Regions from separate parts of the Nonomuraea recticatena genome, predicted to be linked through region 1. Evidence: riboswitches for the same ligand, from Rfam matches in the RefSeq annotation. Region 1 holds a riboswitch; each other region holds the start of a gene.

Region 1 (4,757 bases):
CGCACCCCGCCTGCCACTCCTCGATCGAGATGCGCCCCCCCTCGGCCTCCAGACCCAGGTCGGCGGCCATGGAGAGGATGGAGTCGCGGGTGATGCCCGGCAGCAGGGTGCCGGTCAGGGCGGGGGTGACCAGCTTGTTGCCGAAGACGAAGAACAGGTTCATCCCGCCCATCTCCTCGACGTAGCGGTGCTCGTGGGAGTCGAGCCACACCACCTGGTCACAACCCTGGGCGACGGCCTCGCGCTGGGCGACGAAGGCCGCGGCGTAGTTGCCTCCGCACTTGGCGGCGCCGGTGCCGCCGGGCGCCGCACGGGTGTAGTCGGTGGACAGCCACACCGACACCGGCTTGACGCCTCCGGCGAAGTAGGAGGCGGCGGGCGAGGCGATGACCATGTACTTGTAGGTCTTGGACGGGTAGTTGACGCCCAGCCCGACCTGCGTCGCGATGATGAAGGGCCGCAGGTAGAGGCTGTGTCCCTCGCTCGTGGGCACCCAGTCGCGGTCGGTCTGGGTGAGGAGTTCGAGGGACTCGACGAAGGTGTCCTCGGGCAGTTCGGGCATGGCCATGCGCAGGCAGGAGGCGTTGAAGCGGGCCGCGTTCGCGTACGGCCTGAAGGTCACGATCGAACCGTTGGCCTGGCGGTACGCCTTCAGGCCCTCGAACAGCTCCTGGGCGTAGTGGAAGACGGAGGTCGCGGGGTCGAGGACCAACGGCCCGTACGGCTGGAGCCGCGCGTCGTGCCAGCCCTCGCCCTCGGTGTAGTCGATCGAGATCATGTGGTCGGTGAAGACCTGCCCGAACCCCGGACTCGCCAGTACCTGCTCACGCTCTGCCGCAGTGCGAGCGTGGTCGGAGAGCTGCACATCGAAGCTGAGCTTCTGAGCGGTGGTCATGACGGAAATCCTTCTCTTTTCGCGAGATTTGCCCTGAGTCCATTTTGCGCTGGACCGGGTAACGGGAACCTACAGCAAACGCCTGGCGGTTCTCGCTGGCCGCCAGGCGTCAATGAAGCACCGGCGGCTGCGAGGCCGCCGGGCTGGGGGTGCACACGGCGGTCAGGCGCCGCCGGATACTCGTGCGGTGATGTCGTCACCGATCTCGTGCGTGGTGCGGCCGGCCCATCCGGCCAGGCGCTCCACGATGTCGTCGGCGACGGCCTGCTCGACGCGGGCCGCCTCCTCGGTCAGGCCGAGGTGGTCGAGCATCATGGCGACCGACAGGATGGTGGCCGTCGGGTCGGCCTTGCCCTGGCCCGCGATGTCGGGGGCGCTGCCGTGGACCGGCTCGAACATGCTGGGCGCGGTGCGGTCGGGGTTGATGTTGCCGCTGGCGGCCAGGCCGATGCCACCGGCGATGGCGGCGCCGATGTCGGTGATGATGTCGCCGAAGAGGTTGTCGGTGACGATCACGTCGAAGCGCTCGGGCTGGTTGACGAAGAACATCGAGGCCGCGTCGATGTGCTGGTAGTCGGTGGTGACCTCGGGGAACTCGGGCGCGATCCTGTTGACCGTGCGCTGCCACAGGTCGCCCGCGTAGGTGAGCACGTTGGTCTTGTGGACCAGCGTGAGCTTCTTGCGCGGCCGCTCGGCGGCCCTGGCGAAGGCGTAGCGGACCACGCGCTCGACGCCGAAGGCGGTGTTGAGCGACTCCTGGGTGGCGATCTCGTGGGGAGTGCCGCGGCGCAGGACGCCACCGGCTCCCGCGTAGAGGCTCTCGGTGCCCTCGCGGACGACGACCATGTCGATGTCGCCAGGGAGGGTGTCGGCCAGCGGGGTCTCCACGCCGGGGAAGAGCTTGACCGGGCGCAGGTTGACGTAGTGGTCGAGCTCGAAACGCAGGCGGAGCAGGAGTTCACGCTCGAGGATGCCCGGCGGCACGCTGGGGTCGCCGATGGCGCCGAGCAGGATGGCGTCGTAGCCGCGCAGCTCCTGCAGGACCTCGTCGCTCAGGGTCTCCCCGGTGGCGTGGTAGCGGGTGGCGCCCAGATCGTAGTGCGTGGACTCGATCTTGACGCCGACCGCCTCGAGGACCTTGAGCCCTTCGGTGACGACCTCGGTGCCGATCCCGTCGCCGGGGATGACGGCCAGACGAATGTTGCGCGACTCCATGGGCGGTACCTTACCGGCTCGTCTCGATGGACGAACACTCATCTCACTTGTCGGACGTCCAGTTTTGTCCTGTTTGCGGTGCTTTGACCCTTTCGTTAGAGTCCGTGCTGCCTAATCCGTTGCGGAGTGCACGGAGCCGGGGACCCATTTCCCCCTGGGGCGAATCGGTGTCCCCACACCGTAGGGCGGCTTCCACGCCCGAGCCCGTCAGCTAACCCGGTCGGCCACGTGGAAGGACAGTCCCCTGTCTCGCATCACCACGACCGCGGTCCTCTGCGGTCTTCTCGCCGCAGGAGCCCTCGTGACGGCATCCCCCGCCGTCGCGGACACCACCGGCTCCGACACCCCCTCGAGCTCCGCCACCGGCAAGGGCTCGGCGAGCAGCATCACCGGCGCCGACGTCAAGAAGGCGCGAATCAGCGAACAATCCACCCCCGCCTGGCGGGTCGCCCTCAAGTTCGCGCTGGCCAAGCGCGGCACGCCGTACGTCTGGGGCGGCACGGGCTCCGGCGGCTACGACTGCTCGGGCCTGATGCTCAAGGCCTACGAGAAGGCGGGCATCGAACTGCCCAGGGTGGCCGCCGACCAGTACCGGGCCTTCTCGAGGAAGATCTCGTGGGACAACCTCAAGCCCGGCGACCTGGTCTTCTTCAGCGGCCTCGGCCATGTGGGCATGATCTCCAGGCCGGGACACATGGTGCACGCACCCCGCTCGGGTGACGTGGTGAAGGAGGAGAAGCTCAGCGCCTGGCGACGGCAGGCGTTCGTCGGCGCGGTGCGTCCAGACCCCAAGGGTGTGGCGCTCGCGATGAAGCAGGCCAAGGCCAAGCAGGAACCCGCCCCCGCGATGCTGACCGCCACCCTGTAGGCGGCGGCACGCCCGTACGAGGCCGTCCCCTCGCGCTCCCGCCACCACGGCAGGCGCGGGGGGACGACTGCGCTTTCGCGGAGAGTGTCAGCGGTGGGGTCGCCCCGGTGGAGCAGGGGGACCTCCACCGGAACGGCCCGGCTCAGCGAGGGGAGGGGGAACCGCCGTTGTCCCTGCGGTCCAGCGCGGTCTGGACGGCCTCCGCCGCCTCTTCCTCATGCTCTTCCGCACGGTTCCATGGGTACATGTCGTACACGTGACTCATCTCATTTCGCGGACGCGTATGAATCGGACGTCGGACTCCGGTCGCGAATCCGACCGGGCCTGAGCTCGTGCGGTCCGGGTCACGGACCGGACGAAGGGGACTTAAGGCCGACACAACGCCGCTCACCGCGACGGGTCGTCGACCTGCCCTAACAGGCCCCGTCGCGGCAGGTAATAAGTACGAGTACCCAGCGCATTACTTCAAAAGTACCTGGCACGGTCCAGACTGTCTCGTAGGACGTCCGAATATCTCACGATATGAGACATCGGTGACAGTCGCCCCCGAACGCGCGAACGCCCTCCCGCGGTGCGCGGGAGGGCGTTCCATGCGAGACGGGGTCAGTCGGTCAGGTCGACCGAGCGGCCGCTGTCCGCGCCGATCTCTGCCACGATCTGGTCGACCACGTCGGCGGGGATCGCCGAGTCGACGGTCAGGGCGATGAGCGCCTTGCCGCCCTTGACGTCGCGCGCCACCTGCATCGAGGCGATGTTGATGCCGTGCTCGCCCAGCAGCCTGCCGACGACGCCGACGATGCCGGGACGGTCGGTGTAGGTGAGGAAGGCCAGGTGGTCGGTCGGCTCGATCTCCATCTCGTAGCCGTTGACCTCGACGATCTTGGTGACCTGACGCGGGCCCGAGAGCGTTCCCGACACCGAGACGGTACGGCCGTCGGCCAGCACGCCGCGGACGCTGACGACGTTCCTCCAGTCGGGGCTCTCCGAGCTGGTGATCAGCTCGACCGTCAGGCCGCGCTCCTTGGCCAGGAGGGGGGCGTTGACATAGGTGACCGCGTCCTCGATGACGTCGGTGAAGACGCCCTTGAGCGCGGCCAGCTCCAGCACCCGCACGTCCTGGCTGGCGATCTCGCCGCGGACCTCGACGTCGAGCTTGGTGGCGGTCTCACCGGCCAGCGCGGTGAAGACGCGGCCCAGCTTCTCGGCGAGCGGCAGGCCGGGCTTGACCTCCTCGGCCACGGCGCCGCCCTGGACGTTCACCGCGTCGGGCACGAACTCACCGGCGAGCGCGAGCTTGACGCTGCGCGCGACCTGGGTGCCGGCCTTCTCCTGCGCCTCGTGGGTGGAGGCGCCGAGGTGCGGGGTGACGACGACCTGGTCCAGCTCGAACAGCGGGCTGTCGGTGCAGGGCTCCTTGGCGAAGACGTCGAGACCCGCGCCCGCGACACGACCCTCCTTGATCGCGGAGTAGAGGGCGCCCTCGTCCACGATGCCGCCGCGCGCCACGTTGACGATCCGCACCGACGGCTTGACCTCGTGCAGCTCCTTGTCGCCGATGAGACCGAGGGTCTCCTTCGACTTGGGCAGGTGCACGGTGATGAAGTCGGCGGTCTTGAGGGCCTCCTCGAGGCTGACCAGCCTGACGCCCATGGCCGCGGCGCGCGCCGGCGGCAGGTAGGGGTCGTAGGCGATCAGCTCGACGCCGAACGGCTGCAGGCGCTGCGCGACCAGCTGGCCGATCTTGCCGAGGCCGAGGATGGCGACGATCTTCTCGTCCAG
Region 2 (4,757 bases), on a different contig from region 1:
GAGGACATGGCGGCGATCGGCGCCCTGAACACCGGCAGGCGCATCGGTCCCGACCCCGCCACCTTCGACTGGATGGGTTGAGCGTCCATGAGCGGGACGGCAGGCGCCCCGCCCGGCGTGAGCCGTCCCGCGATCCTTCATGATTGACCTCTGAAGGAGGCTCTCATGGCTGATCTGGCTTGGGGTATCGCGGCGACCGGTGGGATCGCCAGGACTGTCGGCGCGGTGATCGCCGCCGAGCCCGGGATGCGGGTGGCCGCGGTGGGCTCGCGCGACAGGGGCAGGGCGGCGCAGCTGGCCGCGACCCTGGGCGCGGAGGCGGCCTACGGCTCCTACGCCGAGTTGTGCGCCGATCCCGCGGTGGACGTGGTCTACGTGGCCACGCCGCACGCCCAGCACCTGGAGGTGGCCGAGGCGGCGATCGCGGCGGGCAAGGCCGTGCTGTGCGAGAAGCCGCTGGCGGCCTCGCTGGCCGACGCCGAGCGGATGGTGAAGCTGGCCAGGCAGGCGGGCGTCTTCCTCATGGAGGCCATGTGGATGCGCTTCAACCCGCTGATCAGGGGGCTGCTGACAGAGGAGCGGTTCGGGGCGCTGCGCACGGTCCAGGCCTCGTTCGGCTTCGTCCTGCCCTACCAGGAGGAGCACCGCCTCTGGAATCCCGTGCTGGGCGGCGGGGTCCTGCTCGACCTGGGCATCTACCCGTTCGGACTGGCGCAGTTGCTGCTCGGCGAGCCCGCTGAGACGCATCTCACAGGATCGCTCGCTCCTTCGGGCGTCGACGCCGAGGTGGGGGCGCTGCTGACCTACGAGGGCGGCGCTCGCGCGCTGCTCGACACCTCGCTCATCAGCCCGCTGGCCAACACCGCGACGGTGGTGGGCACGGGGCTGCGCGCCGACATCGCCGCGCCGTTCTGGGCGCCCCAGCGCATCACGCTGTCGGGCCCCGGGTTCGAGACCGAGGAGCACGTGCTCGACCCCGCCCTGAACGGCTACGCGGGCGAGATCCGCGAGGTGCGCGAGGCCCTGGCGGAGGGCATGACGGAGAGCGCGATCATGCCGCTGGACGAGAGCCTGGCGATGATGCGGATGCTGGAGGAGGCCAGGGTCAGGCTGGGTGCTCGCTGAGCGCCTCGAGGTTGGCGCGGGCTCTCGTGGCCGCCTCCTCATGGCCGGAGCCGACGGCCATCAGGTAGTGGCCGCGGGCCCTGGCGTGGCGGCCCGCCCGGTCCTCCATCAGCCCGAGGTTGAACATCGCCCGGGGGGCGGCCTCCGGGTGGCCACTTTCCACCGCCTTTGCGTACCATTGGCGAGCGGCTTCGGCGTTGCCACAGCCCTCCTCGAGGACCCCGAGGTTGAACATCGCCCGGGGGGTGGCGGCCCTGCCGTACCAGTGCCGGGCCTCGTCGATCCGGCCGTCCTCATCCTCGATGAGGGCGAGGTTGAAGGCCGCTCTGCGGGCGGCCTCCTGGTGCCCTGACTCGATGGCCAGGAGATACCATCTTCGAGCTTCGCGTGGACGGCGTCCGTCCTCCTGCAGGCCGTGGTTGAACAGGTCCTGGGGCGACATGACCTGACCGTAGATGATCGCGCGACCTTTATCAATTTGTATCCAACTTGCCTCATGTATTACCTTGGGGTCACTCCAGGCATAAACCGGACGAACCGGACATTGCCTGACATTGCAAAACACTCACAGGTCCTATGCCTGTGACCGCTGAATCCGCACCATGCGGAACCGGGGACCCAATCCTTCTGGGGTGAATCGGCACACCGTGCCGTAGGGCAGCTTCACGCCCGAACCCGTCAGCTAACCCGGTAAGCGGCATGAAGCTGAGCAAGGAGACTCCCCTTTTCATGGCCAAGCACCGTCACAGCCGTGCCCCCAAGATGACCTACGCCCACGCCGCCCTCGGCGCCGCGGTTCTCGCAGGCTCTCTTGTTCCCACGCAGGCCGCCCAGGCCGACATCGCTCCCGCCCCCCAGGACAAGTCCCACGTGGCCGCCATGGCCGCGAAGACCGACGGCAAGCAGGCCGCCGTCAAGCAGCAGCAGCGCGTCCCCGCCATGCCGACCGCCAGCGCCGTCCTGGCCGAGGCGAAGAAGCAGATCGGCGTCAAGGAGAACTCCTCCGGCGGCGGCACCAAGTTCCAGCAGTGGTACGTCAACTCCCAGCGCGCCAGGGAGACCGTCGCCCGTGACGGCGGCAGCCCCCGTGCGTACGCCAACGCCGCGTGGTGCGCGATGTTCGTCTCCTGGGTCGGTGAGATGACCGGCGCCCGTCCCCAGGTCGGCTGGGACGCCTACACCGTCGCCCACGCCAAGTGGTTCAAGAGCAACGAGCGCTGGGGCACCACTCCCAAGCCCGGCGCGGTCGTCTTCTTCTCCTGGAGCGGCAGCAAGAGCATCAGCTCCATCAACCACGTCGGTTTCGTGGAGAAGGACAACGGCAACGGCACGATCACCACGGTCGAGGGCAACACCGGAAACGGCGCCGTCGAGCAGCGTGTCCGTCCGAAGTCGCAGGTCGTCGGGTACGGCTACCCGCAGTACTCGGGCGCGTAGTCCCCGCGCGATTCCCCTGCCCCGGTCTCCGGGTGCGCCTGCCGGTCTCCTGACCGGCGGATGACACCCGGGGGACCGGGGCGGATCGCGTTCCGGGCGACGATCCCTCGAAGCCCTCCCCGTCCACGGGCCCCGCGTCGACCTGTCACCCCGTTCCGGGGCAGGCCCCCGCGCCCTGGCCACCTCGTCACACTCCCCCGGAGATCCCCCCACCCTGCCCCGGCCGGGAATCCGTCACACCCGGCGGTGTCAGCCGGGGAAGCGGAGAAACGCCGGCGGGACGGCTGTCACCAGCCACACCCCGTTGGCGCTGACCCTGAACTCGTGTCCGCCCTCGTGCATCTCCCCGCCGCGACGACCAGCACCACGGGAACCCCTCGCCTCGCGCCGACCCGCACGGCCGTCTCCCTGTCGGCCGACAGGTGGACGTACTGCCTCGACATCGGCAGCAGCCCCGACGCCTTGATGGCGCCGAGGCTGAGAGGGGCGGTCCCGTGGTAAAGAATCTCCGGAGGCTCGACGGCCTCCAGCCCGAGATCGACCGCCACCGAGTGCCCCTGGCTCGCCCTGATCAGGTCGCCCTCGATGGCGTACCGCTGCTTGTCGTTGTCCGACACCACCAGGAAGAGCTCCTGCCTGGTGATGGGGAAGCCGTGGCGGGCCGCCGCCTCCAGCAGATCGTCGATCGGGACCCAGCCCTGCGCGTCCAGCGTGATCCCGATCGCGCCCGGATCGTGGCGCAGGTGCCTGGCGAGGTACTTCGAGATCCGCACGGTCCGGTCCTTCATGCAGGCATTGTGCCGCAGGGCGGCCGGGACCTTCTTCGGATCCACATCTACGAGCCCGCCGCCCGCCTGCCGTCCGGCGAAGGGCAAGGCCCGCGGCGTCACACGTGGAGCGCGCCGCGGGCCCGGGATGCCGCTCAGCCGCCGCAGGCGGCGAAGACGAACGTGTCCTTCAGCATCGAGTAGCTGTCACGGACGCGCGTCGCCCCCGACGTCACGTCGTGCTGCATCACCGTCATCCTGGTCGCCTTGCCCTCCGGGTACTGCGAGACGTGCAGGGTGACCTGGTTGTCGCCCGTCCAGTCCAGCTTGTGGACCGTCCCCTCCTTGGGCAGCTTGATCAGGTGACTGCTGACCATCTGGTCGGAGTGCAGGTCGTACAGCGCGACCTTCGACCCCGCCACATGCACCGCGATGGTCCTGCCGTCGGCGCTGAGCGCGTAGGGGCCGTTGCCGGCGACCAGCTGCGGCGGCGTGCCCGACAGCAGCCGCCTGCCCGCCAGGTCGAAGACGTGCATCTCCATCACCGACTCGTCGCCGTCGGCGCTGGTCAGGACCTTGTCTCCATCGCCGCTGAAGCCGATGAAGTTCTGGTACCTGGGCAGCGTCCCCAGCTTGTTCCCCGTCGCCGTGTCGAACAGCCGCACCCTGGAGGTGACGACCGCGAGCCGCGCGCCGTCGTCGGAGAGCTGGAGCACCACGTCGTACTGGTTGGTCCTGGGCGGCAGCGCGTCCTTCGGCAGCAGGATGACGCCCCCGTGCACGGTGCGGACGGCCAGCCTGCCGTCCTTCCTGAAGTAGGCGACCTTCTGCCCGTCGCCGGAGACGGCCAGCGGCGCCACCGCGTAGTCGACCTCCTTGCCGTTCGCGCCGACCGCCCGCAGCTGGGCGTCCTTGAGCGGCGTGACCTTGCCTTCGTGGCTGACCAGCCGCCAGGTGCCGCACGGGACGGTGGCGCCGTCCTTCTTCACGCAGCCCTTCGCGGAGGCGTAGCGGATCGCGCCGTGCCCGGGGTCGGCCAGCGCCGTGCCCGGCAGCCCGAGCATCGCCAGTGCGACGGCGATCGCCGCCAGGATTCTGATCTTCATCTCGTCACTCTCCCGCCGTCAGCCAGGTGTAGTTCCTGACGGTGACCGTGAACGTGTCGGCGGGCTTGACCGCGCCCGTCGTGGTGTCGACGGTGAGCACCCGTACCACCGTCGGCTTCTCGTCCCCGCCCGTGTGCGCCTTGACCGTAAGCCTGTCCTCGCCGGTCCAGTGGGCGAGGTAGACCGTCGCGTCCGGCCTGAGCGGCAGCGTCACCGCCGCCGACAGCCGGTCGGTGGTCAGGTCGTACAGGCGCAGCTTGGGCGGCACGCGCGTGTCGGCGTTGCCGCCGATGAGCACGGCGACGGTGTGACCGTCGGCCGA
Region 3 (4,757 bases), on a different contig from region 1:
AGCACTGCGTGCTCGGGGCGGTGCTGGACGCCGCCTTCTTCCTGCTCCAGGTCACCGGCTCCAGGCCGAAGTTCAGGCCGGGCGAGCGGCACTGGCTGGGCGGCCAGTGGTTCTTCGAGGTCGAGGCGATCGTCCGCGAGTGCGCCCGCAGGGCCGCGCAGCTGACGGCGATCTGGCCCTCGGCCGAGTTGGACACCGCCCCGGTCTCGCCGGTCAGGCGGCTGCCTGGGCACCGGGTGGTGCTCAGCGACCTGCAGTGGGAGATCCTCATCCACGCCGACAGGGAGGCGACCCCCCTCGAACTGGCCAGACGGCTGGGCAGACCGGGCTACTCGACGCTGCTCGCGGTGCGCAGGCTGGCCGCCGCGGGACTGCTGCACCGTCCCGCCGCCACGGCGCTGCCCCTGCGCGGCGGCCGCCGGGACCACGAGCCGAGGCCGCCGCACGACCCCGACGCTCCCGCGCTGCCTCTCGGGCCGGCGGTGAACGGCGACCCGACCGACCTGAACCTGCTGATCCGGCTGAAGAAGGCGCTGGAGGAGCTGTCGTGAGGTTCCCCTCACTCAGAAGGAGACCACCGGTGGAGCTGCGAGAAGAGGTGCTGAGAGAGATGGTCCTCCTCAGGGAGCGCACCCCCGACATCAGCGGGAGCGTCGCCTGCACGGTCGACGGGCTGCCCGTCGCCTGCGATCTGAACGCGGACAACGCCGAGCAGACCGCGGCGCTCTCCGCCGCCCTGCTCGCGCTGAGCGCGCGCATGGCCGCCATGGCGGGCAAGGGCGCGCTGGAGGAGACGCTCATCTCCGGTACGGCCGGCTTCGCCGCCTTCTATGCGGCGGGCCCCACGATCGTCCTCACAGTCCTGGCCGAGCCCGGAACCAACCTGGGGCTGCTGCGGCTGGAGGGCCGCAAGACGGCGGCGAGCGTGGCCGCCATCGCATCACGCAAGCGGTGACTCACACCCCCGACGGAGGAAAGCATGGCGAGCATGGACGTCTCCCTCAAGGAGATGATGGCGATCGACGGCGCCCTCGGCGCCGTGGTGGTCGACTACGGCAGCGGCATGGCGCTGGGCGCGCTGGGCGGCTCCAAGGACCTGGACCTGCAGGTGGCGGCCGCGGGCAACACCGAGGTGGTCAAGGCCAAGCTGCGCACCATGGAGTCGCTTGGCCTCAAGGACACCATCGAGGACATCCTGATCTCCCTGACCGGGCAGTACCACATCATCAGGCCGATGACCGGCAGGGGCGGGAAGGGACTGTTCCTTTACCTCGCGCTGGACCGCGGGAGGGCCAACCTGGCGATGGCCCGTCACCAGATGCGCGCCATCGAGGAGAAGCTCGAGGTGTGACCCGCGCCTCCCCGTGCCCGCCCTCCGGCGGGCAGGGGGAGGGCTCACAGGCCCTGATTCGTCAGGGAATTTCATGATTTTCTTGGCTAGATCGCATTAATGATCAGAGCGCGCGTATTCCTCTGTTTTTCAGGGGTTTCGGGTGACGCCAACCCGGTTGAATCGTGACGATAAAGGGTAGATCTTCTGCCCGATTCATGGGTTTGCTTTTGCCTTTGGGGTGTTTTGCCCCTAGAGTCCATTGCGTTACCAGCTGGTGACCTTGCCCTTCATCAGGAAGGCAGGCCGGCTGGCGCCGAATCCCGCAGTGCGGGAACCGGGGACCCATCTCATTGGGGTGAATCCGGCCCACGGGCCGGTAGGGCATCTCCACGCCCGAACCCGTCAGCTAACCCGGTAGGCGAGATGGAGAGGACCGAACCCCCATGCACTACCGCCACGCCCCTGTAGCGATGATACCCGCCGCCTGCTGAGCGGCCCCTTTACTTCCCCCTTCCTTCCTCCGCGCTCCGCGTAGCGTCCGTTCGGCCTGTGCCCGGCTACGCCTTTCGCTGATCTCACTTTGAGCGCGGCATTCCCATTGCCTCAAACAAAGGACTTTCATGACCGCCCGCTTCGGCATGCGCGTTTCCGCTCTGCTCGTCACCACCGCCATCACCGTCGGCGCCGGCGCCGCCACCGCTTTCGCCGAGCCCACCGCCCCCGACATCAGCCAGGCCACCGAGCAGCGGACCCTCCTCAAGGGATCCACCACCGCCTCCTACTACTGGGACGACGCCTCCGGCCGCGCCGGTGACACCGGCCTGCCTGCCAGCGGCATCTCGATGCGCAAGGGCCTGGCCGCCAGCCCGAGCTGGCCCCTCATGACCGAGGGCTACGTCGTCTACAAGGGCAAGAAGGCCCCCTTCTTCGTCGGTGACCGCGGTCCCGGCGCCCCCTCGAACAACGGCATCATGCTCGACCTCGACGCCAAGACCTTCGCCGACCTGACCGGCGGCACCTTCAACTCCAGCACGCTGGGCGTGGACGGCAACGGCGGACAGGGCCACATCAAGGTCCAGTACGTCATCACCAAGTGGGGCAACGGCGTGGGCAAGAAGAACCACCCCGTCGCCTTCTCCACCGGCGCGTGGGGCCGCAAGGACACCAACCCGGCCAAGCCTCCGGTGGACGTCCTCGCCGTCGCGGCCAAGAAGAAGGCCGCCGAGGAGAAGAAGGCCGAGGCCGCGAAGGTGGCCGCGCTGAAGGAGAAGGCCGAGCAGGTCGAGGAGCCCAAGGAGGCCGGCAAGGCCGCGGCCATCGCGCCCGCCTCGCTGAACACCGACGCCACCGCTGCGACCACCGCCGCCGAGACCACGTCCGACACCTCCCGCACCGGCACCGCGCTCGCCCTCGTCGGCGGCCTCGCGGTCGTGGGCGGAGTCGGCTACCTGGGCCGCGGCCGGATCCGCAGGGCCGTCCGCCGCTAGGACGGCCTTGCCGTCATGCGGAACAGAATGTCATTCTGTTCCGCATGACGCTCATGGCGAAGAGCAACGGCATCGAGATCGCCTACGACAGCTTCGGCACCCCCGGTGACCGACCGCTCCTGCTGATCATGGGGCTGGGCTCGCAGCTCGTTCACTGGGACGAGGAGTTCTGCGAGCTCCTCGCCGCGAGGGGCCACCACGTCGTCCGTTACGACAACCGCGACGTGGGGCTCTCCACCCATCTCACCGAGGCGGGAGTGCCCGAGCTCGTCCCCAGTGCGGCCGCGCCCTACCTGCTGAGTGACATGGCAGACGACGCGGCCGGTCTCATGGACGCGCTCGGCTGGCCTGCCGCCCACGTGCTGGGCGTCTCCATGGGCGGCATGATCGCCCAGGCGCTCGCCATCGGCCATCCCGACCGGGTGCTCTCGCTCACCTCGATCATGTCCACGCCCGGGCCCGACGTGGGACCGCCCACCCCCGAGGCGATGGCCGCGCTGTTCTCACCGCCCGCTCCCGACAGGCAGACCGCCGTCGAGCGGGCGCTCGAGGTCTGGGCGGTGATCGGCTCACCCGGCTACGAGATGGACCGCGAGCGCATCGCGAAGGTCGCGGGCCTGGCCTACGACCGCGCCTACGACCCCGCGGGGACCGCCCGCCAGCTCGCCGCGATCCTCGCCTCCGGTGACCGTACCGAGGGGCTGGGCGGGCTCACGATGCCCGCACTGGTGATCCACGGCGAGGCCGACCCGCTGGTGCAGATCGCGGGCGGCAGGGCCACCGCGGCCGCCATCCCCGGCGCCACGCTGCTCACCTACCCCGGCATGGGCCACGACCTGCCCCGCCCGCTGTGGGAGGAGATCATGGACGCGGTCACAGCTGTTCAAGGCCGGCCTTCAGCCGCAACAGCAGGCTGAGCTCGGCGGGCTCGTGGCGCACGTCGGTGCCTGGCGGCTTGGCCGAGCGCCTCGGCAGGGCGGGCGCGCGCCTCGGCTTGACCAGAAGGTCGGCCGCCGCCAGCTCCCTCACCGCCAGCAGGACGGTGAAGGCCGTCCTGTCGAGCCTTCTGGCCAGTTCGAGCGGGGTGGCGGCGCCGTCGGCGTGCACGAGCACCTCCCACTGGCGGTCGGTCAGCGAGACCCGCTCGCCCGGCAGCCGTGGGACGGGGACCACGGGCGCGGCGTCGAGCTCGTCCGAAGGCCAGACCTGGTCGAGCTCCGCTGTCCTGCGCCCGCACTCCTCGATCAGTTCGCCGACCTCGAAGTGCCAGTGGGGGCCCAGCCAGTGGCGCTCGCTCGGGCGGAACTTCGGCCGCGCGTGGTCGAGCCCGAACAGCAGCAGGGCCGAGTCGAGCACGGTCCTGCGCAGGGCTTCGGCCAGCTCCTCGCGGGTCAGCAGGCCCTCGCTGAACAGCGGCTCGCCGCCCTCGCGCCTGGCCACGGCGCGCTCCATGTCGGCGGTGCTCACCCTGCCGCCACTGGTCAGGAGCTCCTCGACGCCCGGCGTCTCGGCGCTCTCCATGTAGGTCACCTTGCCTTCGAGCAGGTAGACCACCCCGGATCTGCCCACGCGCAGGGCACCCGACGAGCAGACCCCCGCCAGCCCGGTGAGGAGGCTCTCCAGCGGACGCACCGAGCCAGGCTATGAAGGCTTCGGCCGCGCCGGAAGAGGGGGGTAGAGGATATGTTCCTCTCGGGAGGGGAAAAGGCTCACCGTATAGAAAAGATCACTGTGCGTGATCGATGGCCTCGCGGCTCCCCACGATGCGCCCGACGTTCTGCTCGGCCCAGCGCGTGACGGCGGCGACAGGCTCGTGCAGCGAGCGTCCGAGCTCGCTGAGGGTGTACTCCACCCTGGGTGGCACCTCGGCGAAGACCTTCCTGGTCAGCAATCCGTCGTACTCCATGGCGCGCAGCGTCTGGGTCAGCACCTTCGGG
Region 4 (4,757 bases), on a different contig from region 1:
CGGGCAGGTCGACGGAGATCCCCGCCTCCTCCTACGACGTGGTGGTCTTCGAGAACCGCTTCCCCAGCTTCTCCACCCACCTCGGCAGCTACGCCGACGCAGGCGGCCTCAGCGAGGTGCGTCCGGGTGTGGGCCGCTGCGAGGTGGTCTGCTTCACCTCCGATCACGCCTCCTCCTTCTCCATGCTCTCCGACGACCAGGTCGAGCTCGTCATGGAGGCGTGGGCCGACCGTACGGCGGAGCTGTCGGAGATCTCCGGCGTCGAGCAGGTCTTCTGCTTCGAGAACAGGGGCGCGGAGATCGGCATCACGCTGGCCCACCCGCACGGCCAGATCTACGCCTACCCCTACGTCACCCCTCGCACCCGCCAGCACCTGGCCGCCGCCGCCAAGCGTCCAGGCCTGTTCGCCGGCGTGCTGGCCGCGGAGCGGGCCGGCGAGCGCGTGGTCGCCGCCAACGAACACTGGACGGCGTTCGTGCCCGCCGCCGCGCGCTACCCCTTCGAGGTGCATCTCTACCCGCACCGCCAGGTGCCCGATCTGGCCGCCCTCTCCCAGGAGGAGCGGGCCGCGTTCGGCCCCGTCTACACCAGGGTGCTCAGGGCGCTCGACGGGCTGTTCGGCGTGGTCATGCCGTATGTCGCCGCCTGGCACCAGGCACCCGTACGGCAGGGCCGCGACCTGGCCTACCTTCACATGGAGCTGTTCAGCATCCGCAGGGCGCCGGGCAAGCTGAAGTACCTGGCGGGCTCGGAGTCGGCGATGGGCGCGTTCGTCAACGACGTGCTGCCCGAGGAGGCCGCGCGGCTACTTCGATCACAGGTAGATCACTAATTGGTTTCCGCTTGGAGTCGCATTACCGGCGTTTTACTACTAATATCCCTCTGACATCGGCTTTCACAGCCGTTGCACGCCTAATCCCGGGCAAGTCGCCCGGGAGCCGGGGACCCATGCACCTGGGGTGAATCCACGTTCCGTGGTAGGGCCACATCTCCCGCCCGAACCCGTCAGCTAACCCGGTCGGCAGACGGAGAGGATCATTCGTGGCGTCCCCCACGTCTCGTTTCGCCTGCGGCGCCATTGCCGCGCTTTCCCTCGTTCTCGGCTCCGCCTCTGTGTCCTCGGCTGCCCCCAAGCCGTCGGAGAAGCAGCTGAGGGCCGAGCTGAAGAAGCTCAACACCAAGGTCGACAAGCTCATCGAGAGCTACAACGCCAAGCGGGTCGCGCTGGCCGAGGCGGAGAAGGCCGCCGCGGCGGCCAAGGAGCGTCTGGCCGCCGCCGAGCAGACACTCGCCAAGGCGGAGAGCGTCGCCTCGCAGATCACCGAGATGCGATATCAGGCCAACACCCCCGATCTGCCCGCTCTGGTGTACTCCCCCGACCTGAACAGCGCCGCGCTGCTGGAGCAGTTGAGCGTCGAGCAGGACGCCGTCGTGAAGAACGTCGCAGCCGCCCGCGACGAAAGGCAGAAGGCCGCCACCGAGGCCACGGCCCTTGCCACCCAGATCGACGAGCAGGCCGACCAGGTCGCCGACGATCGGAAGGAGGCGGAGGGCATGATCGACGACATCGAGAAGAAGCTCCAGAACCTCGTTCCGACCGGCCCTGGCCGCAAGTCCGACGGCAGCTGGGCGCCCGAGCTGCCCTCGGGGGCCGACAACATCACCCCCCGCACGCGGCTCATGCGCGACGAGATCAAGAAGGCCTTCAGCCTGCCGTACGAGGTGGGGTGTTACCGGGTCGACAACAGCGGAGAGCACCCGCTGGGTCGCGCCTGCGACTTCATGATGAGTTCGGGAGGCAGCTCTCCCACCGGCGCCAACCAGGCGCTCGGCGACCAGATCGCGGCCTGGGCGCTGAAGAACCAGAGCCGGCTCGGCGTGAAGTACGTCATCTGGCGGCAGCGCATCAACAGCGGCAGCGGCTGGCGCTCGATGTCCGACAGGGGCAGCACCACCGCCAACCACTACGACCACGTGCACATCTCCATGCAGTGAAAACGGCGAGGGTTGTCAGCTGATGTTCTGACTCCCCTGGGCGACCTCTCGCATCTGGTGTCTCGCACCGGGTGCGAGGAGGTTCGCCGTCTCGTCGCCGACGCCGGGCCGGTCTGGCACAGCTGCGCACCTGGGTCCTGTTTCCGACGGCGCCCTCAGCCGCGCCCGTCGACCTCTCGCCAGAAGGCGTCGACGCGGGCGTTGAACTCGTCAGGGACCTCCTGGAAGGGCTGGTGGGCCTCCCCCTGCAGCACCTCGAACACGGCGCCCGAGATCGCCTCCGCGACCTCGCGCCCCAGACTTGGAGGGGTCGCCCTGTCCACCTCTCCGGCCAGGACGAGTGTCGGCACGGCGATCTCCCGCAGGCGGTCGAGTGTCTCGTGCGTCTCGAACGCCTCGAGCTGGCGTTGGAAGGCCTCGACCGACTGCTGATGCGGGAAGGCCAGCGCCTCCTCGATCATCCGCTCCACGGTGCCGTCGGCATGGGCGCGCGGCGTGTAGACCCACAGGAAGAACGCCTCCAGCATGGCCCGAGGGCTCGGGGCGGCCTCCACCATCCAGCGCCAGAAGCCGGTCATGGCGCGGAAGTAGGCGTCGGAGCGTGCGAAGGTGCTCATGAGGACCAGGCTGCGAACCAGACCCGGATGGCGCAGCGCCAGCTCCTGCGCGATGAGGCTGCCGCCCGAGAAACCCGCCACGTGGGCGGCGGGGACATCGAGCGCGCGCAGCAGCGCGGCGGCGTCGTCGGCCATCAGCGGCACCGACAGCCGCCCCTGGGGCAGCGGCGTGCGTCCCGCCCCGCGGTTGTCGAAGGCGATGAGCCGGTAGCGGTCGGCCAACCCGTCGAGCTGGGCCTGCCACGCCTCGGCTGGATCGCTCAGCCCGGCGATCAGGAGGACGTCGGGGCCCCGGCCGTGGCGCTCGACCCACATCCGGGTGCCGTTGACATCGATCGCCTCGCCCACGGTCTGCCCCCTCCGCGTGGCCCCGAACACCGCTCGCCCACGGCCAGGACCGACGGGCCCCGCCCTCTGTCTTCAGGCTCTCACCTGCACGAACACTAACATTCACGGGTCAGGGCTCTCGGCGGCCCTGGTGAACACCGCCTCGTCGCCGGCCGCCCCCGCCTTCTCCTGTCAAGCCGGTCGGCCGGCTCGGCGTCCAGCGCCCCGGTGCCGCGGCAGAGGCGCTCGCCGGCGCCGCCGCTCCATGCCGCGCCGACGGCCCTCCTTGCCCTGCGGAACCCTCGGGCGTACGTTTGACTCGATGACCAGATCCTCCTTACGGTCACGAGAGGCGACGATGGACACCGTCAACCTGATGGATCCCGCACTGATGGCCGACCCCTTCAGGGGCTTCTCACGAATCAGGGAGGAGGCGCCCATCGCGCGCGCCTGCTTCCCCGGTCAGGACACACCCGTCTGGCTGGTCACCCGGTACGACGACGTCAAGACCGTGCTGGGCGAGCACCGCTTCGTCAACAATCCGGCCTCCATTCCCGGCGGCGACATCCCCGACCTGCGCGAGAAGCTCATGAAGGCGCGCGGGATCCCCGACGACTACGTCGTCTACCTCACCGACGGCATCCTCGACCTCGACGGCGATGACCACCTCAGGCTGCGCAGACTCGTCTCGCGGGCCTTCACCGCCAGGCGCGTCATGGAGATGCGTCCGCGGGTCGAGGAGATCAGTGGCAGGCTGCTGGACGCGCTGCCGGGCGACCGCGTCGTGGACCTGGTCGAGGAGTACGCCTACCCGCTGCCGATCACGGTCATCTGCGAGCTCGTCGGCATCCCCGAGAGCGACCGCCCGCTGTGGCGAGAGTGGGGCGCGAAGATGGTGTCCCTGTCACCTGGCGCCATGGCCGAACCCGTGATCAGCATGGTCGACTACATCCACGACCTGATCCCCCGCCGCCGCGCCGCGCCCGCCGACGACCTGCTCACCGGGCTGATCAAAGCGCACGACGACGACGGCGACCGCTTCACCGACACCGAGCTGATCACGATGGTGCTCACGCTCGTCCTGGCTGGACACGAGACCACCGCCCACCTGATCGGCAACGGCACCGCGGCCCTGCTCACCCACCCCGACCAGCTGGCCATGCTGCGCGCGCGGCCCGAGCTCATGCCGCGCGCCGTCCACGAGCTCATGCGCTGGTGCGGGCCGGTGCAGGGCACCAGGGTCCGCTACGCGGCCGAGGACGTGGAGCTCGGTGGCATGACGGTGAAGCGGGGCGAGGCCGTGATGGCCGTACTGGTCTCGGCCAACCACGACCCTCGCCGCTTCGAGCGCCCCGACCGGCTCGACCTCACCCGCGAGGAGGACGGCAGGCGCGAGGTCCACGTCGGCTTCGGGCACGGCCTGCACTACTGCCTCGGCGCGGCACTCGCCAGGCAGGAGGGCGAGGTGGCCTTCGCCGGGCTGCTCTCACGCTTCCCGAAGCTGCGCCTCGCCGTCGCACCCGAGGAGCTCGAACGGCAGCTCATGCCCGCCTCGTGGCGGCTCGCGAGCCTTCCCGTAGTCCTGCGCTGACGGAGGACGGAGGTCGTGAGAGGCGCGTCAGGGCGCGCCGTACCTGACGAACCTGTAGGCGTCGGCGACCAGCTCGCCGATCTCCGCCCAGTCGACCGGCACGTCGAGATAGACCCCGAGCCACCCTCTGTGCCCCACGTACGGCGGACGGAAGAAGCGCGTGGGATCCTCCGCCACCAGCGCCTCCTGCGTTCCCGGCGCAGCCGCGCACCAGAAGGCGAGCCTG

What was found. A riboswitch is a leader RNA that binds a small molecule or an ion and turns the genes downstream of it on or off. The one in region 1 is predicted to bind cyclic di-AMP.
Region 2: another riboswitch for cyclic di-AMP. It lies ahead of ABFX50_RS04305 (CHAP domain-containing protein); the one in region 1 lies ahead of ABFX50_RS17950 (C40 family peptidase).
Region 3: another riboswitch for cyclic di-AMP. It lies ahead of ABFX50_RS37690 (hypothetical protein); the one in region 1 lies ahead of ABFX50_RS17950 (C40 family peptidase).
Region 4: another riboswitch for cyclic di-AMP. It lies ahead of ABFX50_RS33945 (VldE C-terminal domain-containing protein); the one in region 1 lies ahead of ABFX50_RS17950 (C40 family peptidase).

Annotation. Positions count from the first base shown of each region.
Region 1 is NZ_BAAATE010000008.1:103,476-108,232, forward strand. It holds gene ABFX50_RS17940 (branched-chain amino acid aminotransferase) at 1-895, opposite strand, end outside; gene ABFX50_RS17945 (3-isopropylmalate dehydrogenase) at 1,058-2,110, opposite strand; cyclic di-AMP (ydaO/yuaA leader) riboswitch at 2,209-2,351, shown strand; gene ABFX50_RS17950 (C40 family peptidase) at 2,412-2,978, shown strand; gene serA (phosphoglycerate dehydrogenase) at 3,582-4,757, opposite strand, start outside.
Region 2 is NZ_BAAATE010000002.1:211,268-216,024, reverse strand. It holds gene ABFX50_RS04320 (aldo/keto reductase) at 1-81, shown strand, start outside; gene ABFX50_RS04315 (Gfo/Idh/MocA family protein) at 166-1,125, shown strand; gene ABFX50_RS04310 (tetratricopeptide repeat protein) at 1,106-1,567, opposite strand; cyclic di-AMP (ydaO/yuaA leader) riboswitch at 1,703-1,837, shown strand; gene ABFX50_RS04305 (CHAP domain-containing protein) at 1,855-2,562, shown strand; gene ABFX50_RS04300 (RNA 2'-phosphotransferase) at 2,850-3,350, opposite strand; gene ABFX50_RS04295 (WD40 repeat domain-containing protein) at 3,485-4,435, opposite strand; gene ABFX50_RS04290 (hypothetical protein) at 4,440-4,757, opposite strand, start outside.
Region 3 is NZ_BAAATE010000028.1:89,806-94,562, forward strand. It holds gene ABFX50_RS37675 (hypothetical protein) at 1-551, shown strand, start outside; gene ABFX50_RS37680 (roadblock/LC7 domain-containing protein) at 581-955, shown strand; gene ABFX50_RS37685 (hypothetical protein) at 980-1,351, shown strand; cyclic di-AMP (ydaO/yuaA leader) riboswitch at 1,635-1,769, shown strand; gene ABFX50_RS37690 (hypothetical protein) at 1,954-2,820, shown strand; gene ABFX50_RS37695 (alpha/beta fold hydrolase) at 2,865-3,737, shown strand; gene ABFX50_RS37700 (DUF4388 domain-containing protein) at 3,694-4,452, opposite strand; gene ABFX50_RS37705 (winged helix-turn-helix transcriptional regulator) at 4,547-4,757, opposite strand, start outside.
Region 4 is NZ_BAAATE010000023.1:20,101-24,857, forward strand. It holds gene galT (galactose-1-phosphate uridylyltransferase) at 1-833, shown strand, start outside; cyclic di-AMP (ydaO/yuaA leader) riboswitch at 901-1,039, shown strand; gene ABFX50_RS33945 (VldE C-terminal domain-containing protein) at 1,115-1,996, shown strand; gene ABFX50_RS33950 (alpha/beta fold hydrolase) at 2,152-2,961, opposite strand; gene ABFX50_RS33955 (cytochrome P450 family protein) at 3,317-4,531, shown strand; gene ABFX50_RS33960 (MmcQ/YjbR family DNA-binding protein) at 4,559-4,757, opposite strand, start outside.